Regions from separate parts of the Streptomyces sp. NPDC091412 genome, predicted to be linked through region 3. Evidence: riboswitches for the same ligand, from Rfam matches in the RefSeq annotation. Region 3 holds a riboswitch; each other region holds the start of a gene.
What was found. Region 3 has a riboswitch for thiamine pyrophosphate ahead of thiC (phosphomethylpyrimidine synthase ThiC). Riboswitches for the same ligand answer to the same signal wherever they lie in the genome.
Positions count from the first base shown of each region.

Region 1 (10,064 bases), on a different contig from region 3:
TCCACACCTTCGTGTCGGGTCCGGCCTCGCGGAGGGTGTCGACGGCCGTCCGGCCGGTCTCCGCCAGCCAGGCGTCCAGCGCGGCCGGATCGCCCTGCTCCTTCGGCCCCTTGGCGAGCGGGACCGCGTCGTCCGGGAGGTTCTCCAGCGCGCGGGTCCGGACCAGCGCCTCCACCCAGCGCAGGGCCCCGCCCATGTGCCGTACGAGCTCCTCCAGCGTCCAGTCCGGACAGGTCGGAACGGTGCCGGACAGATCGGCGCCGGAGGCGAGCAGGGAGCGCAACTCGTCGACTTGGTAAGCGATTTCGTCACAGTAACGGTCGTAGGAAAGCAGCGTCATGACCGCACACTAGGTGCCCTGTGGTCGATCGAGCACCACGATTTCGGTCGTGTCGAACTCCACGGCCACCTCGTCCCCGACCTCCGGTGCCGCGCGCAGGGCGCAGGCGGCTTCCAGGCGGGGGGCGTTGTCGGGCTGGAGGTGGACGGTGACGTGGGTGCCCTTGAAGGTGCGGGCGGTCACCGTGCAGGGCAGTCCCTCGGCGGCGGGGACGATGCGGACTCCGGCGGGCCGGACGAGGAGGGTGCGGATGCCCTGGGCCGAGCCGTCGGGGACCGGCACCTTGCCCCACGGGGTGACCGCGACCTCGCCGTCCACGGTCGCCTCCACCACGTTCTCGAAGCCGAGGAAACGGGCCACGAAGGCGTCCGCCGGCCGCTGCCACACCTCGAGCGGCGTGCCCCACTGGGCGATCCGGCCGTCCCGCATCACCACGACCCGGTCGGCGAGGGCGAAGGCCTCGCCCTGATCGTGCGTGACGGCGAGCACGGTGGTGCCCAACCGCCCGAACAGCTCCCGCAGTTCGACGACGAGACGCTCCCGCAGCGAGCGGTCGAGCTGGCCGAGGGGCTCGTCCAGCATCAACAGCCGCGGCCGGGGGGCGAGCGCACGGGCGAGGGCCACCCGCTGCTGCTCCCCGCCGGAGAGCGCGGCCACGGCCCGCCGCCCGGCGCCGGGCAGCCCGACCAGCTCCAGCAACTCCCCCACCCGGGCGTCCCGTTCACTCTTCGCCGCGCCGTGCATACGCAGCCCGAAGCCGACGTTTCCGGCCACGTCCCGCTGCGGGAACAGCTGGTGGTCCTGGAACATCAGCCCGACCTCGCGCCGGTGCACCGGTACCCCCGCCTGGTCCCGCCCGTCCAGCAGCACCCGCCCGGAGTCCAGCGGCTGAAGCCCGGCCACCGCGCGCAGCAGCGTCGACTTGCCGCTGCCGCTGGGCCCGAGCACGCACACGATCTCGTGCTCCGCGACCGACAGGCCGACCGCGTCCAGCGCGGCCCGCCCGCCGAAGCGCACGGTCGCGGCCTCAAGGCTCAGCAGCATCTAGAACTCCCCGCTCCGGTCGGTGCGCAGCCGCTCCAGCACCAGCAGCGCCACCGCGCACACCACCATCAGAATCGTCGACAGGGCCATCGCCTGGCCGTAGTTGAGGTCCCCGGGCCGGCCGATCAGCCGGGCCACGGCGACCGGCAGCGTCGGGTTGTCGGGCCGTGCGATGAACACGGTCGCCCCGAACTCCCCCAGTGACACCGCGAAGGCGAACCCGGCGGCGATGAGCAGCGCCCGCCGTACCAGGGGCAGGTCGACCTCCCGCCACACCCGCCACGGCGAGGCCCCGAGCACGGCCGCCGCCTCCCGCAGCCGTGCGTCCACCGCGCGCAGCACGGGCAGCATGGTCCGTACGACGAAGGGCACGCCGACCAGGGCCTGCGCGAGCGGGACCAGGATCCAGGACTGCCTGAGGTCAAGCGGCGGGCGGTCCAGGGCGATCAGGAAGCCGAAGCCGACGGTCACCGCGGAGACCCCGAGCGGCAGCATCAGGAGCGCGTCGAAACCGCGTACGAGTCGGCCCGCGTCACGGCGGGTGAGGGCCGCGGCGGCGAGAGCGCCGATCACCACGGCGATGGCTGTCGCCGCGGCGGCATAGCTCAGGGAGGTACCGACGGCATCGATCGGCGCGACCAGGAAGGTGCCGCCGTCCGCGTTCGTCAGCGCCCGGTAGTAGCCGAACCCGGGCGCGGTGAGCGACCGCTGCACCAGCACGGCGAGCGGCAGCACGAGGAGGACGGCGACGGTGGCGAGGACCCCGGCCAGCAGCGTCCACTGCCCGGCGCCGCGCGGCCGGCGGGCGGTCAGCGAGGCGTCGACCAGCTTCAGCGCGGTCTCCCGGCGCCGCACGGTCCAGGCGTGCACCGCGAGGATCGCGCCCACCGCGGCGAACTGGAGGATCGTCAGGACCGCGGCGGTGGCCAGGTCGAAGATCTCGGACGTCTGCCGGTAGATCTCCACCTCAAGGGTGGAGAAGGTCGGGCCGCCGAGGATCTGCACCACACCGAAGGAGGTGAACGTGAACAGGAAGACCATGAGTGCGGCGGCGGCGACCGCAGGCGCGAGCGCGGGCAGGGTGACCTTGCGCCAGGCGGCGAGCGGCGAGGCGCCGAGCATCCGGGCCGCCTCCTCCTGGCGCGGGTCGAGCCCCGCCCACAGGCCGCCCACGGTCCGTACCACGACGGCGTAGTTGAAGAAGACGTGGGCGAGCAGGATCGCCCAGACCGTGGTGTCCAGCCGTACGCCCCACAGTTCGTCGAGCAGGCCGCCGCGCCCGACCAGCGCGAGGAACGCGGTGCCGACCACGACCGTGGGCAGCACGAACGGCACGGTGACGACGGCCCGCAGGACCTGCCGGCCGGGGAAGTCGAGGCGCGCGAAGACATAGGCGCCGGGCAGGGCCACGAGCAGGGTGAGCGCGGTGGAGGCGAGCGCCTGCCAGGTGGTGAACCACAGCACGTGCCGGATGTCGGACTGCCCGAGCACATCGGCGATCCGCCCCAACCGCCAGGCCCCGTCGGCCTCCAGACCGCGCCGGACGATCGCGGCCACGGGATAGGCGAAGAACGCCGCGAAGAACGCGACGGGCACGGCCATGAGACCGAGCCGCGCCGCGTTCCCCGTACGGCGGCCGCGTCCGCGGCCTACCTGAGGACGAGCGAGGTCCACGACTTGACCCACTGGTCACGGTTGGCGGCGATCTTGGCGGGGGCCATGGTCCCGGGGTCCTTGGCCTGGGGGCCGTACTTCGCGAACTCCGGGGGCACCTGGGCGCCTTCGCGCACCGGGTAGACGAACATGTTCAGCGGCATGTCGTCCTGGAACTTCTTGGTGATCAGGAAGTCCAGGAGGGCCTTGCCCCCTTCGGTGTTCCCGGCGTTGGCGAGCAGTCCCGCGTACTCGACCTGGCGGAAGCAGGTGCCCTGCACGACGCCGGTCGGCGCGGTCTTCGGCCGCGGGTCGGCGTAGATGACCTCGGCGGGCGGCGAGGAGGCGTAGGAGACGACGAGGGGACGGTCGCCCTTGGCCTTCCTGCCGCCGGCCGAGCCGGAGAACTCCTGGTTGTAGGCCTGCTCCCAGCCGTCGACGACCTTGACGCCGTTGGCCTTGAGCTTCTTCCAGTAGTCCTGCCAGCCCTTGTCCCCGTACTGGGCGGCGGTGCCGAGCAGGAAGCCGAGGCCGGGCGAGGAGGTGGCGGCGTTCTCGGTGACGAGGAGGTTCTTGTACTCCGGCTCGACCAGGTCGTCGAACGAGGCGGGCGGGGTCAGCTTGTGGTCGGCGAAGTACTTCTTGTCGTAGTTGACGCAGATGTCGCCGGTGTCGATGGGCGTGACCCGGTGCTTCGCCTCGTCGACGCGGTACTGCGGCAGGATCAGGTCCGAACCCTTCGGCTCGTACGACTGGAACAGCCCGTTGTCCAGGGCGCGGGACAGCAGCGTGTTGTCGACGCCGAAGAAGACGTCGCCCTGCGGGTTGCCCTTGGTGAGGATGGCCTTGTTGACGGCCTGGCCGGCGTCGCCGTCCTCGAGGACCTTGACCTTGTAGCCGGAGCTCTTCTCGAAGTCCGCGATGACGCTCTTGGACGCGGCCCACGAGTTGTGGCTGACCAGGGTCACCGTTCTGGATCCGGCCGAACTCTTCCCGCCCGGCGACGAACCGCACGCCGACAGCGTGACCAGGCCGAGCCCGACCGCCACGGCGGCGAACGTCTTGGTGTGCACTGAAGTCCTCCTGGGGGTTGGCCAGGAAGAGACGCGGCCCTGCCCGGGATCCGCGAGGGACACCCGGGCAGGGCACAACAGCTTGAGTGATGACCGAACTTCCTACCCAGAATGACCTGGGCGAGGTTCAGAGGGTCTGCGGCCGGTGCCGCACTCTCAGCGCTGTGGCGCTCCCCTGTCGGAATATGAAGATGTGTGCGGTATCAGCCTACCGTCCGGCTACCTTTCGGTGGCAGCCAGCTGACCGCAGGCGCCGTCGATCTCCTGACCGCGGGTGTCCCGGATGGTCACCGGCACACCGTGGGCGGCGATCGCCTCGACGAACGCCTTCTCGTCCTCGGGGCGGGACGCGGTCCACTGGGAGCCGGGCGTCGGGTTCAGCGGGATGAGGTTGACGTGCACCGGCCTGCCCTTGAGCAGCCGGCCGAGCCGGTCGCCGCGCCACGCCTGGTCGTTGATGTCCCGGATCAGCGCGTACTCGATGGACAGCCGGCGCCCGGACCTGGCGGTGTACTCGAATCCGGCGTCGAGCACCTCCCGCACCTTCCACCGCGTGTTGACCGGGACGAGCGTGTCGCGCAGCTCGTCGTCCGGTGCGTGCAGGGAGATGGCGAGGCGGCACTTGAAGCCCTCGTCGGAGAACCGGTGGATGGCCGGGACCAGACCCACCGTCGAGACGGTGATCCCGCGCTGGGACAGGCCGAGCCCGTCCGGCTCGGGGTCGGTCAGGGCGCGGATGGCGCCGACGACGCGGTTGTAGTTGGCGAGCGGCTCGCCCATGCCCATGAAGACGATGTTCGACAGGCGCGCGGGACCACCGGGGACCTCTCCGTCCCGCAGGGCGCGCATCCCGTCCACGATCTGGTGCACGATCTCGGCGGTCGACAGGTTCCGGTCGAGCCCGGCCTGTCCGGTGGCGCAGAACGGGCAGTTCATGCCGCAGCCCGCCTGCGAGCTGATGCACATGGTCACCCGGTCCGGGTAGCGCATGAGCACCGACTCCACGAGCGTGCCGTCGAACAGGCGCCACAGCGTCTTGCGGGTGGTCCCCTCGTCGGTCGACAGATGCCGTACGACCGTCATCAGTTCGGGAAGCAGCGCCTCCTGGAGCTTGGCGCGGGATCCGGCGGGGATGTCGGTCCACTGCTCCGGGTCGTGCGCGTACCGCGCGAAGTAGTGCTGCGAGAGCTGCTTGGCACGGAACGGCTTCTCGCCGATCGCGGCGACGGCCTCCTTGCGCTCGGCGGGCGACAGGTCGGCAAGGTGCCGCGGCGGCTTCTTGGCACCGCGCGGGGCGACGAAAGTGAGTTCTCCGGGCTTGGGCATGGTGGTACCAGTGTCGCAGATCCACTCGGGTGGCCCGGTCGGCTGTGGACAGCCGGGGGCCGGGGTCAGAAGAGGCCGGCGATCAGTGCGCCGACCCAGGCAGCGTACGTCTTCGTGCGATGCGAGGCACCGCAGTACAGCCGTGGCTTGCGCCGTCCGTCCTGTTTGAGGAGGGCTTCGCACCATCGGCACCGCAGATCACCGTGATACGTGCCGTCATCCCCCAACCGAGCCTGCCCCATGGAGGGGACTTTAACGTCGGGCCCGGCAGGTGGTCCACGCGGTAACGGCGTCGAGCCCCCACCCGGCGGGGTGGGGGCTCGGTGGTCGTGGGCTCAGGCGGAGCCGACGAAGAGGACCAACAGGAGCCAGACCACCGGCGCGGTGGGCAGCAGGGAGTCGAGGCGGTCCATGATGCCCCCGTGGCCCGGGAGCAGGGTGCCCATGTCCTTGATGCCCAGGTCCCGCTTGATCATGGACTCGCCGAGGTCGCCGAGGGTGGCGGTGGCGGCGACCGCGAGGCCGAGCAGCAGGCCCTGCCACCAGGCGCCGTCGTCGATCAGGAACTGCATGCACAGCGCGCCGGCCACCATCGCGAAGGCCACCGCGCCCAACAGACCCTCGCGGGTCTTGCCCGGGCTGATGCGCGGGGCGAGCTTGTGCCGCCCGAAGCGCCAGCCGACGGCGTACGCGCCCGTGTCGCTGACGACCGTGAGCACGAGGAAGGTCAGCACGCGGCGCGGGCCGTCGTCGGCGGTCAGCATCATCGCGACGAACGTGGCCAGGAACGGCACGTAGAACGCCGCGAAGACGCCGGCCGTGACGTCCTTCAGGTAGCCCTCCGGCGGTTCCGTCATCCGCCAGACCAGGACCGCGAGCGCGGTCAGCGCCATCGCCACCCAGGCGCCCTCGGCACCCCGGACGTACCCGGCGACCACCATGGCCGCACCGCCGACCGCCAGCGGCACGAGCGGCGCCTTGATGCCCTTGCGCTCGTCGAGCCGGCTGGTGAGCTCCCACAGGCCGACCACGACCGCGATCGCGATGACACCCACGAACACGGCCTTGACGACGAACAGCGACACGACGATCACCGCGCCGAGCCCGAGGCCGACGCCTATGGCGGCGCCCAGGTCGCGACCCGCGCTCTTCTTCTGCGGCGCGGGCGCCGGCTGCGGGGCGTCGGGCATGGGCTCCGGATTCTGCGACGCCGTTCCGTGGAAGGACGGTGTCTGCGGCGTGTCGAGGGGCCACTGCCGCGACGCTTGGTGCGGCGGCTGAGGCGTGTCGTCGCGGTACGGGGTGCCACCCGGCTGGGCGGCACCCCGATCGTCATCCTGGTTTCCGCCGTGAGCGGGCACGACGGGCATGGGGCGGGTCCGCTGGGCGTCATGCGCATCGTACGCGGGACCCGGCGGGGCGGTCCCCGGGACGGGTCCCTGATGGGCGGGTGACCCGTCCGCGGGCCCCCAGTACCCGGCTTGCCGCGGCGCTCCCCAGGAAGTGTCGTTCATCAGACTTCGAGCAGCTCCGCTTCCTTGTGCTTCAGCAGCTCGTCCACCTGCGCCACGTACTTCGCGGTGGTGTCGTCGAGCTCCTTCTCCGCACGACGGCCCTCGTCCTCGCCGACCTCGCCGTCCTTGATCAGCTTGTCGATGGCGTCCTTGGCCTTGCGGCGCACGGAGCGGATGGACACCTTGGCGTCCTCGCCCTTGCCCTTGGCGACCTTGATGTACTCGCGGCGGCGCTCCTCGGTGAGCTCGGGGAACACCACGCGGATGATGTTGCCGTCGTTGCTCGGGTTGACGCCCAGGTCGGAGTCGCGGATCGCCTGCTCGATGTTGCGCAGCGCGGTCTTGTCGAACGGGGTCACGACGGCCATGCGCGGCTCCGGCACGGAGAACGAAGCCAGCTGGTTGATCGGCGTCGGCGCGCCGTAGTAATCGGCCACGATCTTGTTGAACATCGCCGGGTGCGCACGGCCGGTGCGGATCGCGGCGAAGTCCTCCTTGGCGACCACGACGGCCTTCTCCATCTTCTCCTCGGCCTCGAGGAGGGTCTCTTCGATCACCACTTGCTCCTGCGTGTCTTGAGTAGGCCCGGCCGCGGTTTCCCTGTCGGGACCGGCGGCCGGCTTCGTCGCGTCTTCTTCCTGCACGGTTCCCGACCGGCAGGACATTGTCCATCCCCCGGCCAGGGTCCGTCCCGTCCTTCGCCCGGACAGGTTCCTTTCCGGCTTCCCGCGGTGCGGGGGCCGCCGGTCAGTCCCGGCTGCCCTGGTCACCCACAAGCGTGCCGATCTTCTCACCCTTGACGGCGCGGGCGATATTGCCCTCCTTCAGGAGCTCGAAGACGACTATCGCGAGCTTGTTGTCACGGCACAGCGTGATCGCCGTCGCGTCGGCGACCTTCAGGTCCCGCGTGATGACCTCCCCGTAGCCGAGGGAGTCGAACTTCACGGCGTCCGGGTTGGCCTTCGGGTCGGAGTCGTAAACCCCGTCCACGCCGTTCTTCCCCATGAGCAGCGCCTCGGCGTCGATCTCCAGGGCGCGCTGGGCGGCGGTGGTGTCGGTGGAGAAGTACGGCATGCCCATGCCTGCGCCGAAGATGACCACGCGGCCCTTCTCCAGGTGGCGCACGGCGCGCAGCGGGATGTACGGCTCGGCGACCTGGCCCATGGTGATGGCGGTCTGGACCCGGCTGTCGATGCCTTCCTTCTCCAGGAAGTCCTGCAGGGCGAGGCAGTTCATGACGGTGCCGAGCATGCCCATGTAGTCCGAGCGGGCGCGGTCCATGCCGCGCTGCTGGAGTTCGGCACCGCGGAAGAAGTTGCCGCCGCCGATCACGACCGCGATCTGCGCGCCGTCGCGCACGACGGCCGCGATCTCACGGGCGATGGCGTGCACCACGTCCGGGTCGACGCCCAGGCCCCCGCCGCCGGAGAAGGCCTCTCCGGACAGCTTCAGCAGAAACCGGCCGGGTACTTTGCCGTCGTCGCTCTTCTGGGCCTTGGTGGTCATGAGATCCCGCCTTTGTTATACGTGGTGCACATGCGAAGAAGGCCATTGCCGGTGGGGCGTGTTTCGCATCCCATGCAGCGGCAATGGCCTCCTCGTCAGATCTGCTGCCGTCCGTCACACGCGTGTACGTGGCTGCACACGCGAGCGACGTGGACGACTGCTGTCGACCCTATCGGGGTCGGGGGTCCGTCGCGGTACGGACCTTGGGACTCAGATGCCGACCTTGATGCGCGTGAAGCGCTTCAGGGTGACACCGGCCTCGTCCAGGACCTTCTGGACCGACTTCTTGTTGTCCAGGGCGTAGGGCTGGCCGAGCAGCGTCGCGTCCTTGAAGAAGCCGTTCAGACGACCCTCGACGATCTTGGCGATCGCGGCCTCGGGCTTGCCCTCGGCGCGGGTGGTCTCCTCGGCGACACGACGCTCGGACTCGACGATGTCGGCCGGCACGTCCTCCTTGGCGAGGTACTTCGGCGCGAAGGCGGCGATGTGCTGGGCGACGCCCTTGGCGACCTCGGCGTTCGGCTTGTCGAGCTCGACGAGGACACCGATCTGCGGGGGCAGGTCGGGCATCGTGCGGTGCATGTACGCGGTCACGAAGCCGTCGGAGAACTGCGCGAAGCGGTCCAGGACGATCTTCTCGCCGAGGTTGGCGTTGGCCTCGTCCACGAACGCCTGGACGGTCTTGCCGGCCTCGATCTCGGAGGCGAGCAGGGCCTCGAGGTCGGCCGGGGAGGTCTTGGCGACGTGTTCGGCGAGCGCGCGGGCGACGGCCTGGAACTTCTCACCCTTGGCGACGAAGTCCGTCTCGCACTTCAGCTCGACGAGGACACCGGAGGAGTTGTCGTCGGCGATGATCGAGACCACGGCGCCGTTCTCGGCGGAGCGGCCCTCACGCTTGGCGACGCCCTTCTGGCCCTTGATACGGAGCGCCTCGACGGCCTTCTCGACGTTGCCCTCGGCCTCGTCCAGCGCCTTCTTGCAGTCCATCATGCCGGCGCCGGTGAGCTCGCGGAGCTTCTTGACGTCAGCGGCGGTGTAGTTCGCCATGAGTCTGTGAATCTTTCTCGAAGTCTGGAGGATCGAAGATCTGCACGGTCTGCGATCTACATGTAGATGCAGATGCCCGACTCTGTGCTGACCTACGGGTGAACGGCGGGAGCGGACTTCATGTCTCCGCTCCCGCCGTCAACGCTGGCGCTGACGGGTCAGGCCTGCTCGCCCTCGGCAGCCGGAGTCTCGGCAGCCGGCGCCTCAGCGGCCGGAGCCTCAGCAGCAGGCGCCTCAGCAGCAGGCGCCTCGGCGGCGGGAGCCTCCGCGGCCGGGGCCTCCTCGGCCTTCTTTTCGCCCTCGAGCAGGTCGCGCTCCCACTCGGCGAGCGGCTCGCCCGCGGCCTTCTCGCCCTTGCCCTCGGTGGCGACACCGGAGCGGGCGATGAGGCCCTCGGCGACCGCGTCGGCGATCACGCGGGTGAGCAGGGTGACGGAGCGGATCGCGTCGTCGTTGCCCGGGATCTTGTAGTCGACCTCGTCGGGGTCGCAGTTGGTGTCGAGGATGGCGACGACCGGGATGTTGAGCTTGCGGGCCTCGCCGACCGCGATGTGCTCCTTC
Region 1 is NZ_JBIVTV010000021.1:41,280-51,343, reverse strand. It holds gene ACIQMV_RS33145 (maleylpyruvate isomerase family mycothiol-dependent enzyme) at 1-340, opposite strand, end outside; gene ACIQMV_RS33140 (ABC transporter ATP-binding protein) at 350-1,384, opposite strand; gene ACIQMV_RS33135 (ABC transporter permease) at 1,385-2,986, opposite strand; gene ACIQMV_RS33130 (thiamine ABC transporter substrate binding subunit) at 3,034-4,110, opposite strand; TPP riboswitch at 4,192-4,297, opposite strand; gene rlmN (23S rRNA (adenine(2503)-C(2))-methyltransferase RlmN) at 4,330-5,436, opposite strand; gene ACIQMV_RS33120 (phosphatidate cytidylyltransferase) at 5,772-6,950, opposite strand; gene frr (ribosome recycling factor) at 6,950-7,507, opposite strand; gene pyrH (UMP kinase) at 7,698-8,456, opposite strand; gene tsf (translation elongation factor Ts) at 8,667-9,503, opposite strand; gene rpsB (30S ribosomal protein S2) at 9,662-10,064, opposite strand, start outside.
Region 1: it holds a riboswitch for thiamine pyrophosphate, as region 3 does, so the genes downstream of both, ACIQMV_RS33130 (thiamine ABC transporter substrate binding subunit) here and thiC (phosphomethylpyrimidine synthase ThiC) in region 3, are expected to answer to the same signal.

Region 2 (10,064 bases), on a different contig from region 3:
GGGTCCGGCTGGCTCTGCTCGACCACGGTCGAGAGGTAGAGCGCCTCACCCAGCTTGTCGACCAGCTCCAGCTGGGTGTCCAGGTAGTCGATGTGGTGCTCCTCGTCGGCGAGGATCGCCTCGAAGATGTTCGCCGACGTGATGTCGTTCTTGTCGCGCATCAGGTCCACGCCCCGGCGCAGCCGGTCGATGGCCTCGACCTCGATCTGCCGGTCGGCCCGGAACATCTCGGCCACCGTCTGCCCGACCTGGACGTGGAAGAGGCGCTGATAGTTCGGCAGGCCGTCCAGCAGCAGGATCCGGTCGGTCAGGAGCTCCGCGTGCCGCATCTCGTCGAACGACTCGTCGCGGGTGTACTTGGCGAGCTTCGTCCAGCCCTTGTGGTCCTGGATCTTGGAGTGCAGGAAGTACTGGTTGATCGCGGTGAGCTCGGCGGTCAGCTGCTCGTTGAGCAGTTCGATCACCTCGGGGTCGCCTTGCATGGCGGCGGGGCTCCTTCCGGACGTCTCTGGGCCGATCTCGCGCATGATTGCACCGGCACACACGGCCGTCCAGTAAGTGCATACTTAGTGCGAGTTGTCCGAATCGCCCCCCGGCTGGTCATGTGCACCCTCTCCGGTCTGTCAGGATGGAGTCATGGGTCAGCCGGTGGAACGCGCGTCAGGGGACGCGTCTGGAGCAGTGCCGACGGGGGCGGCGCAGCCGGAACTTCCGCCGGGACAGCGGCTCCAGCGCGGCTGGCCGGTCACGCACTACGGGCCGGTGCCCAAGTTCCGGTCCGAGCGCTGGGACTTCCGGGTCTTCGGCGCCACCGCCGACGGCGAGAAGCACTGCTGGACCCACGAGGAGTTCACGGCCCTTCCGTACACCACCGTGGTGGCCGACCTGCACTGCGTCACGAAGTACAGCATGGTCGGCGCCGAGTGGGGCGGCATCCCCGCGCGCACCGTCCTGGACATCGCCCCGCCCGCGGCGAACGTCACCCATGTGATGGTGTGGGCGGAGTACGGGTTCAGCTCCAACCTGCGCCTGTCCGACTTCACCTCGGAGCGCACCCTCTTCGCCACCCACAAGGACGGCGAACTGCTCACCGCCGAGCACGGCTTCCCGCTCCGCCTGATCGTCCCCCACCTGTACGCCTGGAAGGGCCCCAAGTGGGTCCGTGGCGTGGAGTACATGACCGCCGACCGCCGCGGCTTCTGGGAGGAACGCGGCTACCACAACCTCGGCGACCCCTGGAAGGAACAGCGCTACTCCTACCAGGAGGAACCGGGAGACGGGCCGGAACTCTGACGCCGGCCCCGGCGGCCGTCCCGGTGACGGGTCACCCCTCCGTCATCCGTCCCTGAGCCGCTTCAGGCGCTCCACGTCCGCCGTGTGTCCCTCCTTGCCGCCCGGGGTCTCGATGATCAGCGGGACGCCCTGGGTGGCGGGGTGGGTCATCAGGGCGCGGAAGGGGTCCTCGCCGATGTGGCCGGCGCCGATGTTCTCGTGCCGGTCCTTGTGCGCGCCGGCCACGTCCTTGGAGTCGTTGGCGTGGATCAGCCGCAGCCGGCCCTCGCCGACCGTCTCCACCAGCAGGTCCAGCGTCCGGTGCATGCCGTCCGGGCCGGTCAGGTCGTGCCCGGCCGCGAATATGTGGCAGGTGTCCAGGCACACGCCCAGCCTCGGGTGGGCGTCCAGCGCCTCGAAGTACGGCCCGAAGTCCCAGGTGCGCGAGCACAGCGAGGCACCCTGGCCGGCGGTGGACTCCAGGAGCAGATACGGGTCGTCGTCGTGGGTGAGCTCGTCGAGCAGCGGAAGCATGTGCTCCCGCACCTGCTTCAGTGCGACGGACCGGTCCCGGCCGCCGGTCGCGCTCCCGGTGTGCACGACGACGCCCAGCGCGCCGATCTCCCGGCCGCGCCGCAGCGAGTGCCGCAACGACTCCACCGACCGCTCCACGGTCGCCTCGGTGTGCGAGCCGAAGTTGATCAGGTACGGGGCGTGGACGTACGCCGGAACCGACTGCTCCGCGCAGGCCGCGCGGAACTGCTCGTCCTGCCGCGGGTTGCCCGCGGGCGTGGCCCAGCCGCGCGGATTGGCGACGAAGACCTGCACGGTCTCGGCCCCGAGGTCACGGGCGTAGGACAGGCCCACGGAGTGCAGCCCGCCGGCGACGGGCACATGGCCGCCGATCGGGTTGCGGGAGGGGCCGGGGAGAGGGCGGGACCGCTGACTGCTCACCCGTTCAGGGTGTCACGTGCCCGGCGGCCGGTGGCCGCCGGGCGGCCGTCACCGGATGGTGATCGTTATCGTCGAGCCCTTCGGTGCCCGGTCTCCGCCCTTCACCGACTGCTTCTTGACGGTGTCGCCGAACAGTCCGAGCAGCCCGCGGTCCTCCTGCACCTGGAAGCCGGCCTTCTGGAGGGTGTTCTTCGCGTCGCCGACGCTGTTGCCGGTCACGTCCGGCACCTCGACCATCTCCGGACCCTTGGACAGCGTCAGTGTGACCGTGTCGCCCTGGGCGGCCTGGCTGTCGCCCTCCGGGCTCTGCCGGGCGACCCGGCCCTTGTCGTAATCGGAGTTGACCTGCTCCGCGGAGATCCGCACCTTCAGGCCGGCGTCCTGAAGCTCGGACCGCGCCTTGTCCAGGTCGTCGCCGGTGACGTCCGGCACGTCCACCGCGCGGCCCTTGCTGACGGTGAGCGCGATCGCCGAGCCGGCCCGCCGCTCGGTGCCCGCCTCGGGGTCCGTGCCGATCACGGCGTCGTGGGGGACGTCGTCGCTGAACTCCCGGCTCACCATGCCCGGCTCCAGGCCCTCCTTCTTCAGCAGGCTCCGGGCCTCGCCCAGCCGGTGGCCCTTCAGGTCGGGCACCCGCACGGTCTCGGGCCCGTCGGAGACCGTGAGCGTCACCGAGTCGTGGCTGCGGATCCGCGCGCCCGCCTGCGGGTCGGTGCTGATGACCGTGCCGCGCCCGACCGTGTCGCTGTAGGCGTGCTCGACGCGGTCGACGCCGAGACCGGCCTCCTTGAGCCGCTCCCTGGCCTGCGCCTCGGTCTTCGCCAGCAGCGGCGGGACCTTCGTGAACTGTCCGGAGTTGATGTACCACACGCCCCCGCCGGCCCCGAGGACCAGCAGGACGGCGACGACCACCGTGAGCAGTGTGCGCCGGGGCCGCCCGGGACGTGCCGCGCCGGCCGGCGGCTGCGGGGGCGGGGGAGCCTGAAGACGGCTGGTGCGGTTGAGGGCGGCCTCGGACCGCGCGCCGTCCCCACCGGTCCCGCCGTCCCCGCCGCCGATCCGCGTCGTCAGCGCGCGCGGGATGACGCTCGTACGGTCCTCCGCGTTGTCGTGCTCCGCGGTGAGGGCCTGCGGCGGCAGTGCGTCCAGCTGGTCCTGGCCGAGCGCGGACCGCGCCTCGCGGACCCGCGCGAGCAGCGCGACCGCGTCGTGCGGCCGGATGTCCGGGGTGCGCGCGGTGGCCTCCGCGACCAGTTCGTCCAGCTCGAAGGCGAGTCCCGGCACGGCGGCCGACGGGGCCGGCACGTCCTCGTGGAGGTGCTGGTACAGCACCTGGGCGGGGGACTCCCCCTGGTGGGGCTTGCCGCCGGTCAGCATCTCGTACAGCACGACCCCGCACGCGTACACATCGACCCGGGGGTCGGCGGTGCCGCGCTCGATCTGCTCCGGCGCCAGGTAGGAGACGGTGCCGAGGACGGCACCGGTGGTGTTCGTCACCGTGTCCACGGACCGCACCAACCCGAAGTCGGCGACCTTGACCCGGCCGTCGTCGCCTATCAGGACGTTCTCCGGCTTCATGTCGCGGTGCACGAACCCGGCCCGGTGCGCGGCCCCCAGCGCGGCGAGCACCGGCTCCAGGATGTCCAGCGCCGCGCGCGGCTGGAGCGCCCCGCGCTCGCGCAGCACGTCGCGCAGGGTGCAGCCGGCCACGTACTCCATGGCGAGGTACACGTACGACCCGTCCGTGCCCTGGTCGAAGACCTGCACGACGTTCGGGTGGGCCAGCCGCGCGACCGACTTGGCCTCCCGGATGAACCGCTCCACGAACGAGCCGTCGGCCGCGAGCGCGGGGTGCATCACCTTGAGCGCGAGGACCCGGTCCAGGCGGGTGTCCAGGGCCCGGTAGACCGTGGCCATCCCGCCGACGGCGATCCGCGCGTCGACGCGATAACGGCCGTCGAGCACCTGCCCGACGAGAGGGTCCTGAAGGGTCGTATCCACGCAGGCGAGTCTACGAGCCGCCACGGACACGCACCGATCGCGGACGCTCTCGCGGCGGGACTGAAGCCGACCTGTGACGCGGCCCACGCGCCGGTGGGAGGAGGTGGGCCTAGAAGGCCGGCCGCTCCGGATCCAGTCCGGCCAGGCCCTCGGCCGGGGACGACGCCTGAGCGAAGTGCCGCTTGGGGATCCGCCCGGCCAGCCGGGCCAGCCGCCCCGCCTCCACGGCGGACCGCATCGCCGCGGCCATCATCACCGGCTCCTGCGCCCGCGTCACCGCCGAGGCGAGCATCACCCCGGCACACCCCAGCTCCATGGCCAGCGCCACGTCCGAGGCCGTACCGGCCCCGGCGTCCAGGATCACCGGCACGCGCGCGTGCTCCACGATCAGCTGGAAGTTGTGCGGGTTGCGGATGCCGAGCCCGGACCCGATGGGCGAGCCCAGGGGCATGACCGCGGCGCAGCCCACGTCCTCCAGCTTCCGCGCCAGCACCGGATCGTCGTTCGTGTACGGCAGCACCGTGAACCCGTCGTCGACCAGCGTCTCCGCCGCGTCCAGCAGCTCGATCGGGTCCGGCAGCAGCGTGCGCTCGTCGGCGACGACCTCCAGCTTGACGAGGTCCGTGCCCAGCGCCTCCCGCGCCAGCCGGGCGGTGAGCACCGCCTCACCCGCGGTGAAGCAGCCCGCGGTGTTGGGCAGCACCCGGATCCCGAGCGACTCCAGCACCGACAGCACGGAGCCGTGCGCCGAGGGGTCCACCCGCCGCATGGCGACCGTGGTCAGCTCGGTGCCGGAGGCCGTGAGCGCCCGCTCCAGCACCTCCGGGCTGGGCGCGCCGCCGGTGCCCATGATCAGCCGGGAGGTGAAGGACGTACCACCGAGGACGAAGGGATCGTCGGCCATGGCTCAGCCTCCCTGGACGGCGGTCAGCACTTCGACGCGGTCGCCCTCGGTCACGGCCGTGGACGACCACCGCGCGCGCGGGACGACGGTCTCGTTGAGGGCGGCGGCCACCCCGGAGGGCGCCGCGCTCAGGGTCCGCACGACGGTGTCGAGGGACGTGCCGGGCGTGACCCGGCGGGGCTCGCCGTTGACGGAGATGTTCATACGGGCTGCTCCGTGAGTGCCCTGGCGTGGAAACGCCCGGGGGAGAAGGGACGGACCTCGTCCGGCAGCTCGCCGGTGGTCAGGACGTGCGCCATGGCGTCACCGGTGACCGGCGTGAGCAGCACGCCGTTGCGGTAGTGCCCGGTGGCCAGCAGCAGGCCGTCAAGCCCGGTCGGGCCGAGCAGCGGCGCGTTGTCCGGGGAGCCGGGCCGGAGTCCCGCCCGGGTCTCCGTGAGCGGCAGCTCGGTGATCCCGGGTACCAGCTCGTGCGCGTCGCGCAGCAGCTCGTACACGCCGCCCGCCGTCACCGTCGTGTCCCAGCCCAGCTCCTCGCTCGTGGCCCCGACGACCAGCTCGCCGCTGAGCCGCGGCACCAGGTAGACCTGGCTGCCGCGCACCACGGCGCGCACGGTACGGCTCAGGAAGGGCGCGTACCGCTTCGGCACCGTCAGCCGCAGCACCTGCCCCTTCACCGGCCGCACCGGTGGCAGCACGTCGTCCGGGACGCCCCCGAGCCGTCCGCTGTGGCTGCCCGCCGCGAGCACCACCCGGTCCGCGGTATGCGCGGTGCCGTCGCGCAGCACACAACCCGTGGCGCGGTCGCGGGTGACGGTGAGCCGCTCGGCCCAGCCGCGGTGGAAGACCACCCCCGCCCGCTCGCAGGCCGCGACCAGGGCACCGGCGAGCCGCCGCGGGTCGATCTGGTGGTCGCCGTCCACCCGCAGCCCGCCGCGCACGCCCGGCGCGAGCATCGGCTCGAGCCGGCGGCACTCCCGCCCGGACAGCCACTCGGAGTCCAGGCCCGAACGGCGCTGAAGGTCGTGCAGTTCCCGCAGGTGGGCGCGGTCGTCGGCGTCCAGCGCCACGGCGAGGGTGCCGCAGCGGCGGTAGCCGAGGTCGTGGCCGGTCAGCCCGGTCAGCTCGGCCACGAAGTCGGGGTAGCGGCGGGCGGAGGCCAGGTTGAGTCCGAGCAGGGTCTGCTCGCCGTAGTGCAGTTCGGTGACGGCGGCCAGCATCCCGGCGGCCACCTGTGCGGCCCCGCCGCCCGGCTCGGGGTCCACCACGGCCGTGGTGAACCCGCGCTGCGCCGAGCGCCAGGCCGTCACCAGCCCGATGATCCCGCCCCCCACGACGAGGACGTCTGACGTACGTGGCAACGACATGGGCGTCCAGCCCCTCCCTTCGCCGGCATGACCCGGATCAGGTTCGTACGGTCGGAGGCCGCCAGCCTCCCTCTCAGCCCGGTGCGTCCGGGCTCCCGCGAGTGCTTGTACGGTGGCCACCCTAGCCCGCAGAGCATTGCCCTGGTAAGGGAGCCTCTCGCCATGACCCGCCCGCCCGTCTCCCGTCACGACTCTCGGGCGGGTGGCTCCGCCCGGCCCTTTCCCTCGCTCGACGGCCGCGTTCTCGCCCCGGTCGCCGACCAGGCCCCGGGCCAGGTGGGCACGCGCACCCGCTTCACGTATCACGAGCGGAGCGGGGAGATCTGGGCCGAGTACGCGGGCGGCGACGTCGTACGCGGCCATCTGGTGGGTACCAGGGAAAGTGACCGGCTCGACTTCCGGTACGTCCAGCTCAAGCAGGACGGGACCACCTCCTCCGGGCACTGCGTGTCGACGGTGGTCGAACTGCCCGACGGGCGGATGCGGTTGGAGGAGACCTGGCGCTGGGAGTCGCAGCCCGGCAGTGGGACGAGCGTGGTGGAAGAGGTTGTGGAGCAGGTCACCTCGCACGCCCCTGACTGACGGTTTGTCAGTTGACTTATGGTGATCAGGTGAGCGACCAGACGCAGGAACAGGGCACATCAGGGCCGCGGCGCGTGGTCGTCGCGGGCGCGGGCATGGCCGGGGTGCAGACCGCGGTCGCCCTGCGCGAGCAGGGCTTCACCGGCACCGTGACACTGATCGGCGCCGAACCCCACCAGCCCTACGACCGGCCGCCGCTGTCCAAGGCCGTCCTGCTGGGCAAGGCCGAGGGTTCCGCCTTCGACATCGACTTCGAGGCGCTCGGCCTCGAACTGCGGCTCGGCTGCGAGGCGCTGGCCGTGCGGCCCGACGCGCATGTGCTGGAGACCTCGGCGGGTCCGGTGCCGTACGACGTCCTCGTCCTGGCCACCGGTGCCGAACCGATCCGGCTGCCCGGCGCGGAGGGCGTTCCCGGGGTCCACCTGCTGCGCACCCTGGACGACGCCGAACGGCTGCGGCCGGTGCTCACCGGGCAGCACGACATCGTGGTCGTCGGCGCGGGCTGGATCGGCGCCGAGTTCGCCACCGCCGCGCGCGAGGCGGGCTGCGCCGTGACCGTCGTGGAGGCCGCGGACCGGCCGCTCGCGGGGGCGCTGCCCGCGGAGGTGGCCGAGCCGATGACCGCCTGGTACGCCGACAGCGGCGCCGAACTGCGCACCCACGCGCGCGTGGAGCGCGTCGAACCCGGCGTGGTGGTGCTCGACGACGGGGCGCGGCTGCCCGCGGGCGCCGTCGTGGTGGGCATCGGCGCGCGCCCCGCCACCGGCTGGCTGGCCGGCTCCGGCATCGAGCTGGGCCGGCACGGGGACGTGCTGGCCGACGACCACCTGCGCACGTCCGTGCCGGACGTGTACGCGGTCGGCGACTGCGCCTCCTTCCCCTCGGGCAGGTACGGCGAGCGCCTGCTGATCCACCACTGGGACAACGCGCTCCAGGGCCCGCGCACGGTCGCGGCCGACATCGTCGGCCTCACCCCCGTGGTCTACGACCCGGTCCCGTACTTCTGGTCCGAGCAGTTCGGGCGCTTCGTGCAGTACGCCGGCCACCACGCGTCGGCCGACACCGTCGTCTGGCGCGGCGATCGCACCGGACCGGCGTGGACGGTCTGCTGGCTCCGCGAGGGCCGGCTCGTCGCTCTGCTGGCCGTCGGCCGACCGCGGGATCTGGCGCAGGGACGGCGGCTGATCGAGTCCGGCACGCCCATGGATCCGCGGCTGCTGGCGGACCCGGCGAAGCCCCTGAAGGCGGCGACGGCGTGAGGCGCGCGGCCCCGAGTGGACGGGCCTGGCTTCCGAGTGTCAGTGGCAGATGGCACGCTTGTTTCCGTGACCGAGATTGACACGAAGATCGACGCTCTCGTCCCTGCCTGGCTCACCCTTCCCGACATCGCCGAACAACTCGGCGTCGAGGTGACACGTGTGCGGCAGTTGGTCAAGGAGGGCCAGCTCATCGCCGTACGCCGGGGTGAGAACCGCGCGCTGCACGTCCCCGCCGCCTTCATCGACGGCGACAAGGTCGTCAAGGGCCTGTCCGGCACCCTGACGCTCCTGAGGGACGACGGCTTCACGGTCGAAGAGATGATCGAATGGCTGTTCACCCCCGACCCGACCCTGCCGGGCACCCCCGCCCAGGCCCTGAGTGAGAACCGCGGCACAGAGGTGAAGCGCCGCGCCCAGGCCCTCGCCGTTTGACCCGGCCACCCGCCTGCGCACCCGGCCCCGGCCCCCCGCCGGGGCCTCGGTGTCCTCGTCGGCCCGGTGGGCGCGGCGGGTAGGGTCCGTTCGGGTGGTCGGACGAACCACCCGACCGACGAGCCGGGGGGAACCCGCGTATGCCTGAGACCGCTGCCGCAGCCGACGCCCGTGACCGGCTCGGTGACGCGCGCCTGTATCTGTGCACGGACGCCCGGAGGCGGCAGGGGGACCTGGCCGAGTTCCTGGACGCGGTGCTGGCGGCGGGGGTCGACGTCGTGCAGTTGCGGGACAAGGGCATGGAGGCCGGGGAGGAGCTGGACCGGCTGGAGGTGTTCGCCGACGCCTGTGCCCGGCACGGGAAGCTGCTCGCGGTCAACGACCGCGCGGACGTCGCCCACGCGGCCCGTGCCGACGTGCTGCACCTGGGGCAGGGGGACCTTCCCGTGCCCGACGCCCGCGCGATCCTCGGCGACGGCGTCCTGATCGGCCGGTCCACGCACGCCGAGGACGAGGCCGCCGCCGCGGCCGTGCAGGCCGGCGTGGACTACTTCTGCACCGGACCCTGCTGGCCCACGCCCACCAAGCCCGGCCGCCCCGCCCCCGGCCTCGACCTGGTCCGGTACACGGCCTCGCTCGGGACCGACCGGCCCTGGTTCGCCATCGGCGGCATCGGCCTCGGCAATCTGGACCAGGTCCTGGAGGCCGGCGCCCGCCGCGTCGTCGTGGTCCGGGCGATCACCGAGGCCGACGACCCCGGAGCGGCGGCGGCCGAGTTCGCCGCGCGGCTGCGCCAGGCGGGGTAGGGCGCGGCGCGACACGGCCGGGCGCGGCAGCGGTCGTCTCATAGCTCGGACGGCAGACCCGGCCCGACCCGCTCATTTCCGGCCCTGTTGTCCGAGGGATGGACAAGAAGCCGACAATTCAGGCAAATTTCCAGGGCTCGGTTGGGAGACCGCCGCACCCTGGATAGCCTGCCAGTATGGCCCTCGGAACCGCATCCACCAGGACTGATCGCGCGCGCACCGTGCGTGACATGCTCGCCACCGGCAAGAGCACGTACTCCTTCGAGTTCTGGGCGCCGAAGACGGCGAAGGGCGAGCGCAGCCTGTGGAACGCGCTGCGCAGGATCGAGGCCGTCGCCCCCGACTTCGTCTCGGTCACGTACGGCGCCGGCGGCTCCACCCGCGCGGGCACGGTGAGGGCGACCGAGCAGATCGTGTCCGACACGACGCTCACCCCTGTGGCGCACCTCACTGCCGTCAACCACTCCGTGGCCGAGCTGCGCAACAT
Region 2 is NZ_JBIVTV010000001.1:699,369-709,432, reverse strand. It holds gene bfr (bacterioferritin) at 1-482, opposite strand, end outside; gene ACIQMV_RS03205 (sulfite oxidase-like oxidoreductase) at 637-1,293, shown strand; gene ACIQMV_RS03200 (deoxyribonuclease IV) at 1,336-2,226, opposite strand; gene pknB (Stk1 family PASTA domain-containing Ser/Thr kinase) at 2,275-4,227, opposite strand; gene ACIQMV_RS03190 (thiazole synthase) at 4,337-5,131, opposite strand; gene thiS (sulfur carrier protein ThiS) at 5,135-5,335, opposite strand; gene thiO (glycine oxidase ThiO) at 5,332-6,498, opposite strand; TPP riboswitch at 6,496-6,607, opposite strand; gene ACIQMV_RS03175 (hypothetical protein) at 6,661-7,080, shown strand; gene ACIQMV_RS03170 (NAD(P)/FAD-dependent oxidoreductase) at 7,110-8,339, shown strand; gene ACIQMV_RS03165 (helix-turn-helix domain-containing protein) at 8,406-8,771, shown strand; gene thiE (thiamine phosphate synthase) at 8,912-9,577, shown strand; gene metF (methylenetetrahydrofolate reductase [NAD(P)H]) at 9,754-10,064, shown strand, end outside.
Region 2: it holds a riboswitch for thiamine pyrophosphate, as region 3 does, so the genes downstream of both, thiO (glycine oxidase ThiO) here and thiC (phosphomethylpyrimidine synthase ThiC) in region 3, are expected to answer to the same signal.

Region 3 (10,064 bases):
TCCTCATCGACGCCATCGAAGGGGTCGAGTCGGACCAACCGGTCGAGCAGGTCATACCGACCGAGCTGATCGTGCGGACCTCGTCCCAGCGGCGCACCCGGCGCAGGACGATCAGCCCGCCCCGCGCGTCGGAGGACCGCTAGGGCACGGGTGGCCGCGGGATGACCCAGGACACGAGTGGCCACAGGATGACCCGGGACACGAGTGGCTGCGGGATTGCCGAAGACTGCCCAATCGGGGCGAAAGCCACGGTGAACCGGAGTCCAGTCCCGATTCACCACCCCTGGGTCATCACATGGCGCGATCCGCGTTCCTATGATGGGCCCACGACACCGCGGGCCGCTGCGACCAGGCAGTCCGAAGCGGTGCACAGGCGGCGCGATGGTGGAGGGGTCGATGACTCAGGGGGCCGGTCAGGGACCCGAGGTGGAGCGGACGGCTACGCTGCGCGACTTCCGGGTTCCCGCGTACGTGAACGAGACCGGTCCGTACGCCCACGGCACGCAGCCCGCCGAAACGGTCCGGCCGCCCGAGGAGGCCCCCGCGGCTCCCGCGGCTCCCAGGGAGGGCTACCCGGCCGCGTACACGCCCACCGAGCGCGACCTGCCGGTCATCAAGCGCGGTGACACGCATCAGGTGGCGGTCGACCCGGTCTCCGCGCCGACCCGGCAGTCCGCCACCCGCCCGGGTCCCCTCTACGTCGTCGGTGACGTGCACGGCTACCTGGATCAGCTCGTCGCCGCGCTCCAGGAGAAGGGGCTCGTCGACTCCGCCGGCCAATGGTGCGCGGGCACCGCGCGGCTGTGGTTCCTCGGCGACTTCACCGACCGCGGCCCGGACGGCATCGGCGTCATCGACCTCGTGATGCGGCTGTCCGCGGAGGCGGCCGCAGCCGGCGGCTACTGCAAGGCCCTCATGGGCAACCACGAGCTGCTGCTGCTCGGCGCCAAGCGGTTCGGCGACACCCCCGTCAACTCCGGCGCGGGCACCGCGACCTTCCAGGCGGCCTGGCTGCTCAACGGCGGCCAGAAGTCCGACATGGACCGCCTGCAGGACCACCACCTGCAGTGGATGGCCCGGCTCGACGCCGTCGAGGCGGTCGACGGCTACCTGCTCGTGCACTCCGACACCACCTCCTACCTCGACTATGGTGCCTCGATCGAAGAGGTCAACGACACCGTCCGCGAGACGCTCACCCGCAACGACGCGAACGAAGTCTGGGATCTGTTCCGCAAGTTCACCAAGCGCTTCTCCTTCCGCGACGAGGGCGGCGCCGACGCCGTGCGCTCCCTGCTCGATACGTACGGCGGCACCCGCATCGTTCACGGCCACAGCCCCATTCCCTATCTGCTGGGCGAAGTCGGCTCCGAGGACGGCGAGGAGTCCGCGGGTCCGGTCGTGGAGGGGCCGCACGTCTACGCCGACGGACTCGCCATCGCGATGGACGGCGGCGTGACCATGGCCGGAAAACTGCTGGTCCAGCAACTGCCCCTCGACAACTGACCGTTCACCGGGCAGCCCGCCTGTCGAGACGACCGCGCAGGTCGGCACCCAATTTGTGGAAACCCCCTGTCACCGCGCGCCGTCACGGCTCTACCATCGGCTTATCCGTAGCAGGCTCCCCTCCGTTTCTGCCCGACGGCTCGCCGCCATGCGAGCCCCAAGCCCTACGGAGCATCGGGGGATGCACATGAACAGCGTTCCGCAGCACCTGCTGAGCGAGGACCGCCAGGAATACGAGCGGATCCTCGATGAGGCGCTGCGCTCCGCCCCACACCACCCGGAACTGGCCGCTGCCGGACAGCGGCTCAACTCGGAACAACTGCGGACCATGGCGCTGAGCGCCACCGCCGTCATAACGGCGGCCGCGGCGACCGAGTACCACCACTACGTCAAGGTCCGCGAGGAACTGCGCCGGCCGGCACCGGCCGTCCCGTCCTCCCTCATCGAAGCCGACTCGGCCGAGCCGGGCGGGCCCCTCCGACCAGCCGCCACCATGGGTGAGGTCGCCGAGACTCACGGCGCGGGCGCGGGTGCCGTCGTCGCGGTCCTCGCCCCCGTCCTCGCCGGGACCGCCGCGGCCCTCTTCCTGCTCGTCGGCTACATCCTGAGGATGCTGGACCCGACCCAGGCGTTCGCCCAGTCCATGATCACCGCGGGCTGGGTGTTCGGTGCCCTGACCGCGGCCGCGATCCTCGCCGCCGCCGCCGGACTGCTGCTCACCGCGCTGCGCAACCGACCCTCGCTCGACAGCGGCGCCTACGCCGAACTGGGCGAGGAGGTCGCCCAGGCCAGGGAAGCCTGGCAGGAGGCCCTGCTCGAACGGGGCATCCTGCCGTTCCTGCGCGACGCGCTCGCCGAGCCCCGCTCCCCCGCACCGGGGCATACGGGCCCGGCGGCACCGACCGGCCGCATGCCGCAACTCGGCTATGGCCGACCAGGTTTCAGCAGCCCGGACGACGGAGCCCCGAGCCGCCGCCCGCGCTTCTCCAGTCCCGACTTCAGCAGCCCGGACTTCGGAGGCCCGGACCACCAACCGGAGTAACCAGCGCCCCGCGCCCTCACCCCGGCCAGGACCGCACCCTCGCCCCCAGGGCCCGGCGCGCGCCCCGCCACCCCGTCCCGCACCTGCCGGGCCGGGGCGCCGGGGACGCCCGCACACGGCGAGCCCACGCAGGCCATTCAGAGCAGCCGTAGTTCAGGCAGACAGTCGACCACGACTACGACACACACGAGATTTCCGGTGCTCGAGCGCCCCAGCCACCACGCCGTTGGGCCGACCGAACAGCGGCAAAGGGAGCGGTGCCCTTGCCTGCTCGCCAAGAGCACCGCCCGCCATGCATCAGTCGGCGATCGGCAGGTACACCCGGTTACCCGCCTGCGCGAACTCCTTCGACTTCTGCGCCATCCCCTCGGCGATCTCGGCCCGGCTGGCGCCGTGTTCACGACGGATGTCCTGCGAGATCTTCATCGAGGACGGCTTCAGTCCGGAGTAGGCCCCACGCGTAAGGAGAACTGCAGACCGTCGGCTCCGTGAGGACGGTGAAGCTGCGCCGAGCATCGGCCCGCTGTCATACCGGGATGGCACAGTGCAGCACCATGAACATTGATCGTTTCTGGAGCATCATCGAATCCGCGCGCTCTTCGGCCGCCGTCTCCGGAGTGCTCTTCGACGAGGCGCTGGTGGACCTCCTCGCCGGCTGCCCGCCGCAGGAGATCCTGGAGTATGCCGAACGGTTCGATGAGGTACACGATGCTCTGTACCGGTGGAACGTATGGGCGGCCGCGTACCTCATAGGCGGCGGCTGCTCCGACGACAGTTTCATGGACTTCCGAGCGGGAGTGATCGCACTGGGGCGGGACTGGTACGAGCGCGCAGTTCTGGATCCGGACAGCCTCGCCGAACACCCCACTGTCATCGAAGCCGCGAGCACCCACCGCGACGAGGCGGTGTTTTACGAGGACGTGAACTACGCGGCCAGTGGCGCTTTTGCACGCCTCACAGGAAACCCGGACGCCTTCTACGATGCCTGGGCCGAGTACCGGTCAGCTCACGAGCAGGACAGTGACGCAGCGGACATGGGGGAAGACTTCGACTTCGACGACGCGGATGAGATGCATCGGCGATTGCCCCGTCTGGCAAGGCTCTACCTGGAAGCCGGCGACTAGTACTCCAGTCTGGTTTTGTGATCTCGCGTAAGGAACGTCTGGGTGTCTTACGGGCTGTGTGCGGGCTGCTGGATCTCGGTGCGGATCATTGGGCACCTGGAGGTCGCCGGAGTGGCGGGTCCGCGCAGCCGCGTCCGGTTACGAGCTCGAGGGTGGTCTTCCTTCGCCGGTCAGTGAGCTGTCGCAAGCCGCTGATACACCGTCACCCGTCGGCCCGGATTTGCTCGTCAGCCACTGGTGTGAAGTGCTTCTTCAGCACGGCGGTCTTGATCTTGTCCCGCTCGGCCGTCACCGGTTTCGCCACCTGCGTTGCGTCCGTCACCAGCAGTATCCGTTGCTGGGCAAGCATCGCGGCACGTATGTGATCCGGGCTTGCCTCCACACCCTTCAGGGTCCCGGACTTCTCTGGGCTCTCTACGAGAGCGATGTCTCGCAGCCCGGAAAAGGCACTTGGCGAGACGGACTTGGTGTCCCGACGTGCCGACGGGATGAAGAGCACCGCACTTCCGGTCGTTCTCATCCGCCGGACGTTCGACGCTATCGCCAGGACGTCGTCCACCCTGCTTGCCGGGGACCGCTTGACCAGTGACTGCGGCAACAGTGCCACCATCGCTGCGACGACCACTGCGGGGAGAATCCACTTCGACGCTCTCGGGAGCCGGGGCCTGGCTGCCTGTATCGCCGAGCCAATGGTGGTGCCGATCAGCAGTGCCAGACCCAGCATGCTGTAGAGGATGTAGCGGTCCAAGAACAACGGCTGGATCAGGGAAAGAGCGATGAGGTCGATCTGCGGCACCGCCAGCAGCGGTAACCCGACGGCTGCTGCCGACGGTCGGCCTGCTCGGGGCCGGTCCAGTAGGGCGCCGACGCCACCGATTGCCAGCAGGACCGCGGGTCCGATCAACATGTGCCAGGACATCGGCGGTATCCATGACACCTGTGCGGACTGGCCCCGGCTGAAGAGGATCAACGGCAGCACACAGGCGGTGGCGGCCGCGGAGGCCGTCGTCCAGCGTGTCCAGATCTCGCGCCCGGCTCGGGTCCACAGCAGAGTTGCCAGGTGTGCCGGGAGGATCACGAGCGAGAGCCAGTTCAGCAGCCCCATCAGCAGGACGGTGCTGCTGTATGCAGCCCAGTGCAGCGTACGAACACGCCTTTGGAGCGCGGTCGTGAGGAGCAATGTGGAGATCCCGGCTCCGGCTGCGACCAGTGCATAGGGCCGACCCTCTTGGAGGTAGAACTGCACAGCCGGCAGCAGCCCGAACGCCATCCCTCCCGCTAAGCCCGCCCACACGCCGGCCAGCCTGTGGCCGATGACTGCCACGCAAGCCGCCGCGATCCCCGTGGCCAGCACCGAGGGCAGCCGCAGAGTTGTGGTGCTGGGCCCAAAGCACTCAAACAGCGCGTGCATCAACAGGTAGTAACACCCATGCACGACGTCGACGTTCCCCAGCATGTGCCAGATCTCAGCCGTGGAGCGCTGGGCTACCTGCCAGGTCGCGGCCTCGTCCCGCCATACGCTGTCCTGCCGCGAAAGCCCCCACAGGCCAAGGGCAACAGTCCACAGCATCGGAAGCAACCAGACGAGAACAGTGCGACGCAGGGCAGTTTCTGCCATGAAAGTTGTTCCGACTGCCGGGTAGCGAGGCGGCAAACGTAACTTGCGGTCAATCGACATGAAGGAGGGCTTCCGGAACGGCCGTTGAAGAGGGCGGGTTGTCAGGTATCACTCACTGACCACGAACCCTATGCACCCTAGCGCCCGCGCGCAGCCGAGTGGATCTTGAACCGGCCTCACGAGCACGATGGTCGCCGTCCAGAAGCTGAACGAAACGTCCTGGTATTCCACTGCGGTTTTGCGATCTATCCAGCGGGTTCGTTGGCGGTCCGTCGTCGGTAGTGGCTGCGTCGGGCTGTTGCCTGGTGGCGTCTGCGCCAGTTGGACCAGTGCAGCAGGCTGGCCGCGGTCACGGCTGGTGGGTTGAAGACGGCGGCAAGTAGGTGGCGGATCTCCGGGACGGTCAGCGTGATCGGATCGCGGCTGCGGGCGAGGTGGTGCGCGTCGGCGGGCCGCTGGGGTGCCGCGTCGGCGGCGAGGGCGGTCAGAAAGGCCAGGGCGAGCATCGCGAGGGTGATGTGCCGGTGCCATGAGGTCCAGTGTCTGACCTGGTAGTGGTCGAGTCCGACCTGGCTCTTGGCGGCCTGGAAGCATTCCTCGATGCTCCAGCGGATGCCAGCGACGCGGACCAGTTCGGACAGGGGCATTTCGGTGGGTGACCAGCACAGGTAGAAGGCGAGTTCGCCGGTGGACCGGTTGCGTCGGATGAGCAGGTGCCGGTGGCTGTCGGTGTCGATGTGGATCCAGGCCCAGTCGTAGTACCGCGGGCCTTTCGCTCCGTTTCCTGCGCTCTGACGGTGCCAGGCCATGGCGGGCAGGCGGCCGGCGACAGTATCGGCGCGAGCGGGAGTGCGGCCGTGGTTGATCCTCACCCGTGTCGAGCAGGCAACGGCCATCACGTAGCCGATGCCGCGTGGCTCGAGGGCGGCGCGGAGCTGGGGGTCCTGGCCGTAGGCTTTGTCGCCGGTTACCCAGGAGGCGGTGATCCCGGCTTCCAGCGCGGCGGCGATCATCTCCGAGGCCAGACGGGGCTTGGTGGCGAACTGCACGGTCTCGGGTATCCCGGCCGCGGTGCGGCGTTCGGGATCATTGGACCAGGAGTGTTCCGGGAGGTAGAGCCGTCGATCGATCAGGGCCCGTCCCCGGCTGGTGGCCAGGGCGAGGAACACGCCGACCTGGGCGTTCTCGATGCGTCCCGCGGTGCCGGTGTACTGCCTCTGCACTCCTGCCGAGGACCGGCCCTTCTTCAGGAAGCCGGTCTCGTCGACAACGAGAACGCTGCCGTCGGAGCCGAGGTGTTCGGCGGCGTAGGCACGCAGGTCGTCGCGGACGGCATCGGCGCCCCAGCGGGCGTAGCGCAGCAGGCGTTGCAGCGGCCCAGGCTGCGTATGGCCCGCCTGTTCGGCCAGCTGCCAGCAGTTCTTCCGTTCGGCGCTGGACAGCAGCCCGAGCAGGTAAGCGCGGGCTGCGGCCCGGGGCTCAACTCGCCTGAATCTGCCCGCGATCCGGGCCATGACCTGGTCGAACATCGCCCGCCAGCGGGCAGGGTCTACGTTATGGCCTGCGGCCACCGCACGATCTTCAGGAGTCCACACAACCCCCGATGATCACGCGGTGGCCGTACCCGTACCCAGCCGGGTCCGCGACAAGATCGCGAAGTCAGACTGGAGTACTAGCTGGAGCGGAACGGACGGCCCGCGACTGCTCACAAGGCGCGGGCCGTTCCGTGGAGATACAGGTCACTCCGCCAGCGGCAGGTACACCCTGTTCCCGCTCGCAGCGAACTCCTTCGACTTCTGGAGCATCCCCTCCGCGATCTCCTCCTGAGACGTCCCTTCAGCCGCACCGCCGAACCGCTCTGTGATGCTTTGGCTAATCTTCATCGAGCAGAACTTCGGGCCGCACATCGAGCAGAAGTGGGCCGTCTTGGCGGGTTCCGCCGGGAGGGTCTCGTCGTGGAACTCCCGTGCCGTGTCCGGGTCGAGGGAGAGGTTGAACTGGTCCTCCCACCGGAACTCGAAGCGGGCGTCGGACAGTGCGTCGTCCCACTCCTGCGCGCCCGGGTGCCCCTTGGCGAGGTCGGCCGCGTGGGCGGCGATCTTGTAGGTGATGACACCGGTCTTGACGTCGTCACGGTTGGGCAGCCCCAGGTGCTCCTTGGGCGTGACGTAGCAGAGCATGGCCGTGCCCCACCAGGCGATCATCGCGGCGCCGATGCCGGAGGTGATGTGGTCGTACGCCGGGGCGACGTCCGTCGTCAGCGGGCCGAGCGTATAGAACGGAGCCTCATCGCAGATCTCCTGCTGGAGGTCGATGTTCTCCTTGATCTTGTGCATCGGGACATGGCCCGGGCCCTCGATCATGGTCTGTACGTCCAAACGCCTGGCGATCCGGCCGAGTTCCCCGAGCGTGCGCAGTTCCGCGAACTGTGCCTCGTCGTTGGCGTCCGCGATCGAGCCGGGCCGGAGTCCGTCGCCCAACGAATACGTGACGTCGTAGGCCGCGAGGATCTCGCAGAGCTCCTCGAAGTTCTCGTAGAGGAACGACTCCTTGTGGTGCGCCAGGCACCAGGCGGCCATGATCGAGCCGCCGCGCGAGACGATGCCGGTCTTTCGGTTGGCGGTCAGCGGCACGTAGGCGAGGCGTACACCGGCGTGGACGGTCATGTAGTCCACGCCCTGCTCGGCCTGCTCGATGACGGTGTCCTTGTAGATCTCCCAGGTCAGCTCCTCGGCCTTGCCGTCCACCTTCTCCAGAGCCTGGTAGAGCGGGACCGTGCCGATGGGGACGGGGGAGTTGCGCAGCACCCACTCACGGGTGGTGTGGATGTTGCGGCCGGTGGAGAGGTCCATGACCGTGTCGGCGCCCCAGCGGGTCGCCCAGGTCATCTTCTCCACCTCCTCCTCGATGGAGGAGGACACCGCGGAGTTTCCGATATTGGCGTTGACCTTCACCAGGAACCGCTTGCCGATGATCATCGGCTCGATCTCCGGGTGGTTGACGTTGGCCGGCAGCACCGCGCGGCCCGCCGCGATCTCCTCGCGGACGGTCTCGGGAGCAACGTTCTCCCGGATGGCCACGAACTCCATCTCCGGCGTGATCTCCCCGCGGCGCGCGTAGGCGAGCTGCGTCACCGCTCCTCCGTCGCGGCCGCGGCGCGGCTGGCGCGGCCGCCCCGGGAACACCGCGTCGAGGTTGCGCAGACCGCCGCGTGGCGAGGTGTGCTTGATCCCGTCGTCCTCGGGACGGACGGGACGGCCCGCGTACTCCTCGGTGTCGCCGCGGGCCACGATCCAGTTCTCGCGCAACGGCGGCAGGCCCCTGCGGACATCGGTACCGACGAGTGGATCGGTGTACGGGCCGGAGGTGTCGTACAGCGTGACGGACTGCTCGTTGGTGAGGTGCACCTGACGGACCGGCACTCGCAGATCGGGGCGTGAGCCCTCCACGTAGCCCTTGTGCCAGCCGATGGACTTCCCGGCCTCCCCGTCGGCAGCGTCGGAAGCGGTCCGCTCCGCGTCGCTGGAGATCTGATCGGAGGCAGGCGTGCGTACGTCCTTGTTGGTCATGAGACCTACTCCCTACGCCGGCATTACCCGGTAACAGGTTCGGCGGTCGACGCAGCGGATTCCGCCTGCCGGCGTTTCCTGTGAAACATCGCACGTTCCACGTGAAACATCGCAAAGACGGAGGTCAGCGCCCTCTCAGCCCGGTGCTCCGAGCTCCCGCGTGTGCAAAGGTGCCTCCACGCTAACGTCATTTGTGGCGCGGTGAACAGTGGGCCTGTGCCGTTCTTGCGATGATCGGGCGGTGACCACGACAGAGCAGTTCCCCCATCCGCCGCCCGAACCCCGACGCGGACAGGACGTCCGGCACGGCCAGGAAGCCACCGCCACGGACCACGGACACGGCCCCGCGACGGGTGGCGGGCACGGCCCGGGGAGCAGTACCGGTCACAGCCCGGGGAGCGGCACCGGGCACGGCCCGGGGAGCAGTACCGGTCACAGCCCGGGGAGCGGCACCGGGCACGGCCCGGGGAGCAGTACCGGTCACAGCCCGGGGAGCGGCACCGGGCACGGCCCGGGAAGCGGTGGCGGGCACGGCCACAGCCACAGCCACGGACCAGCCGCACCCGTGTCGAAGCACCTCCGCAAGGTGATCGCGGCGATTCTCATCCCGTTCGCCGCACTGGTGGCGGCCGGACTCGCGGTGCTGTGGCCCGGCGGCGCCCCGTCGCACGAGCGCACCGGTGTGGGCTTCGACCGGCAGACGCAGCAGGCCACCGTCGTCGAGGTGCTCCAGGTCAGCTGCCAGTCGGTGAACGTCTCCGGTGACACACCGACCGGCGACACGTCCACCGCCGAGGGTTCCTCCGCACAGCAGCAGCAGTCCGGGAACTGTAAGAAGGCCACGATCCGGGTGGACGGCGGCAAGGACAAGGGCCGTACCTTCACCGAGATCGTGCAGCCCGACCAGTCCCGGCAGCTGCACCAGGGCGAGAAGGTCGTGGTCGCCTACGAGCCCTCGGCACCCAAGGACTTGCAGTATTCGGTCACCGACGTCAACCGGCGCTTTCCGATGGCGCTGCTGGCCGGTCTCTTCGCACTCGCCGTCGTGGTCGTCGGGCGGATGCGGGGCGTGATGGCGCTGGTCGCGCTGGCCATCAGCTTCCTGGTGCTGAACCTCTTCGTCCTGCCCGCGATCCTGCAGGGCTCGAACCCGCTGGTCGTGGCGGTGGTGGGGGCCAGCGCCATCATGCTGATCGCGCTGTACATGT
Region 3 is NZ_JBIVTV010000006.1:188,570-198,633, reverse strand. It holds gene ACIQMV_RS17960 (LacI family DNA-binding transcriptional regulator) at 1-143, shown strand, start outside; gene ACIQMV_RS17955 (metallophosphoesterase) at 382-1,503, shown strand; gene ACIQMV_RS17950 (hypothetical protein) at 1,685-2,545, shown strand; partial or broken gene ACIQMV_RS17945 (thiamine biosynthesis protein ThiC) at 2,843-2,989, opposite strand; gene ACIQMV_RS17940 (DUF4240 domain-containing protein) at 3,100-3,669, shown strand; partial or broken gene ACIQMV_RS17935 (hypothetical protein) at 3,840-5,287, opposite strand; gene ACIQMV_RS17930 (IS701 family transposase) at 5,533-6,816, opposite strand; gene thiC (phosphomethylpyrimidine synthase ThiC) at 7,027-8,856, opposite strand; TPP riboswitch at 8,849-9,026, opposite strand; gene ACIQMV_RS17920 (YibE/F family protein) at 9,098-10,064, shown strand, end outside.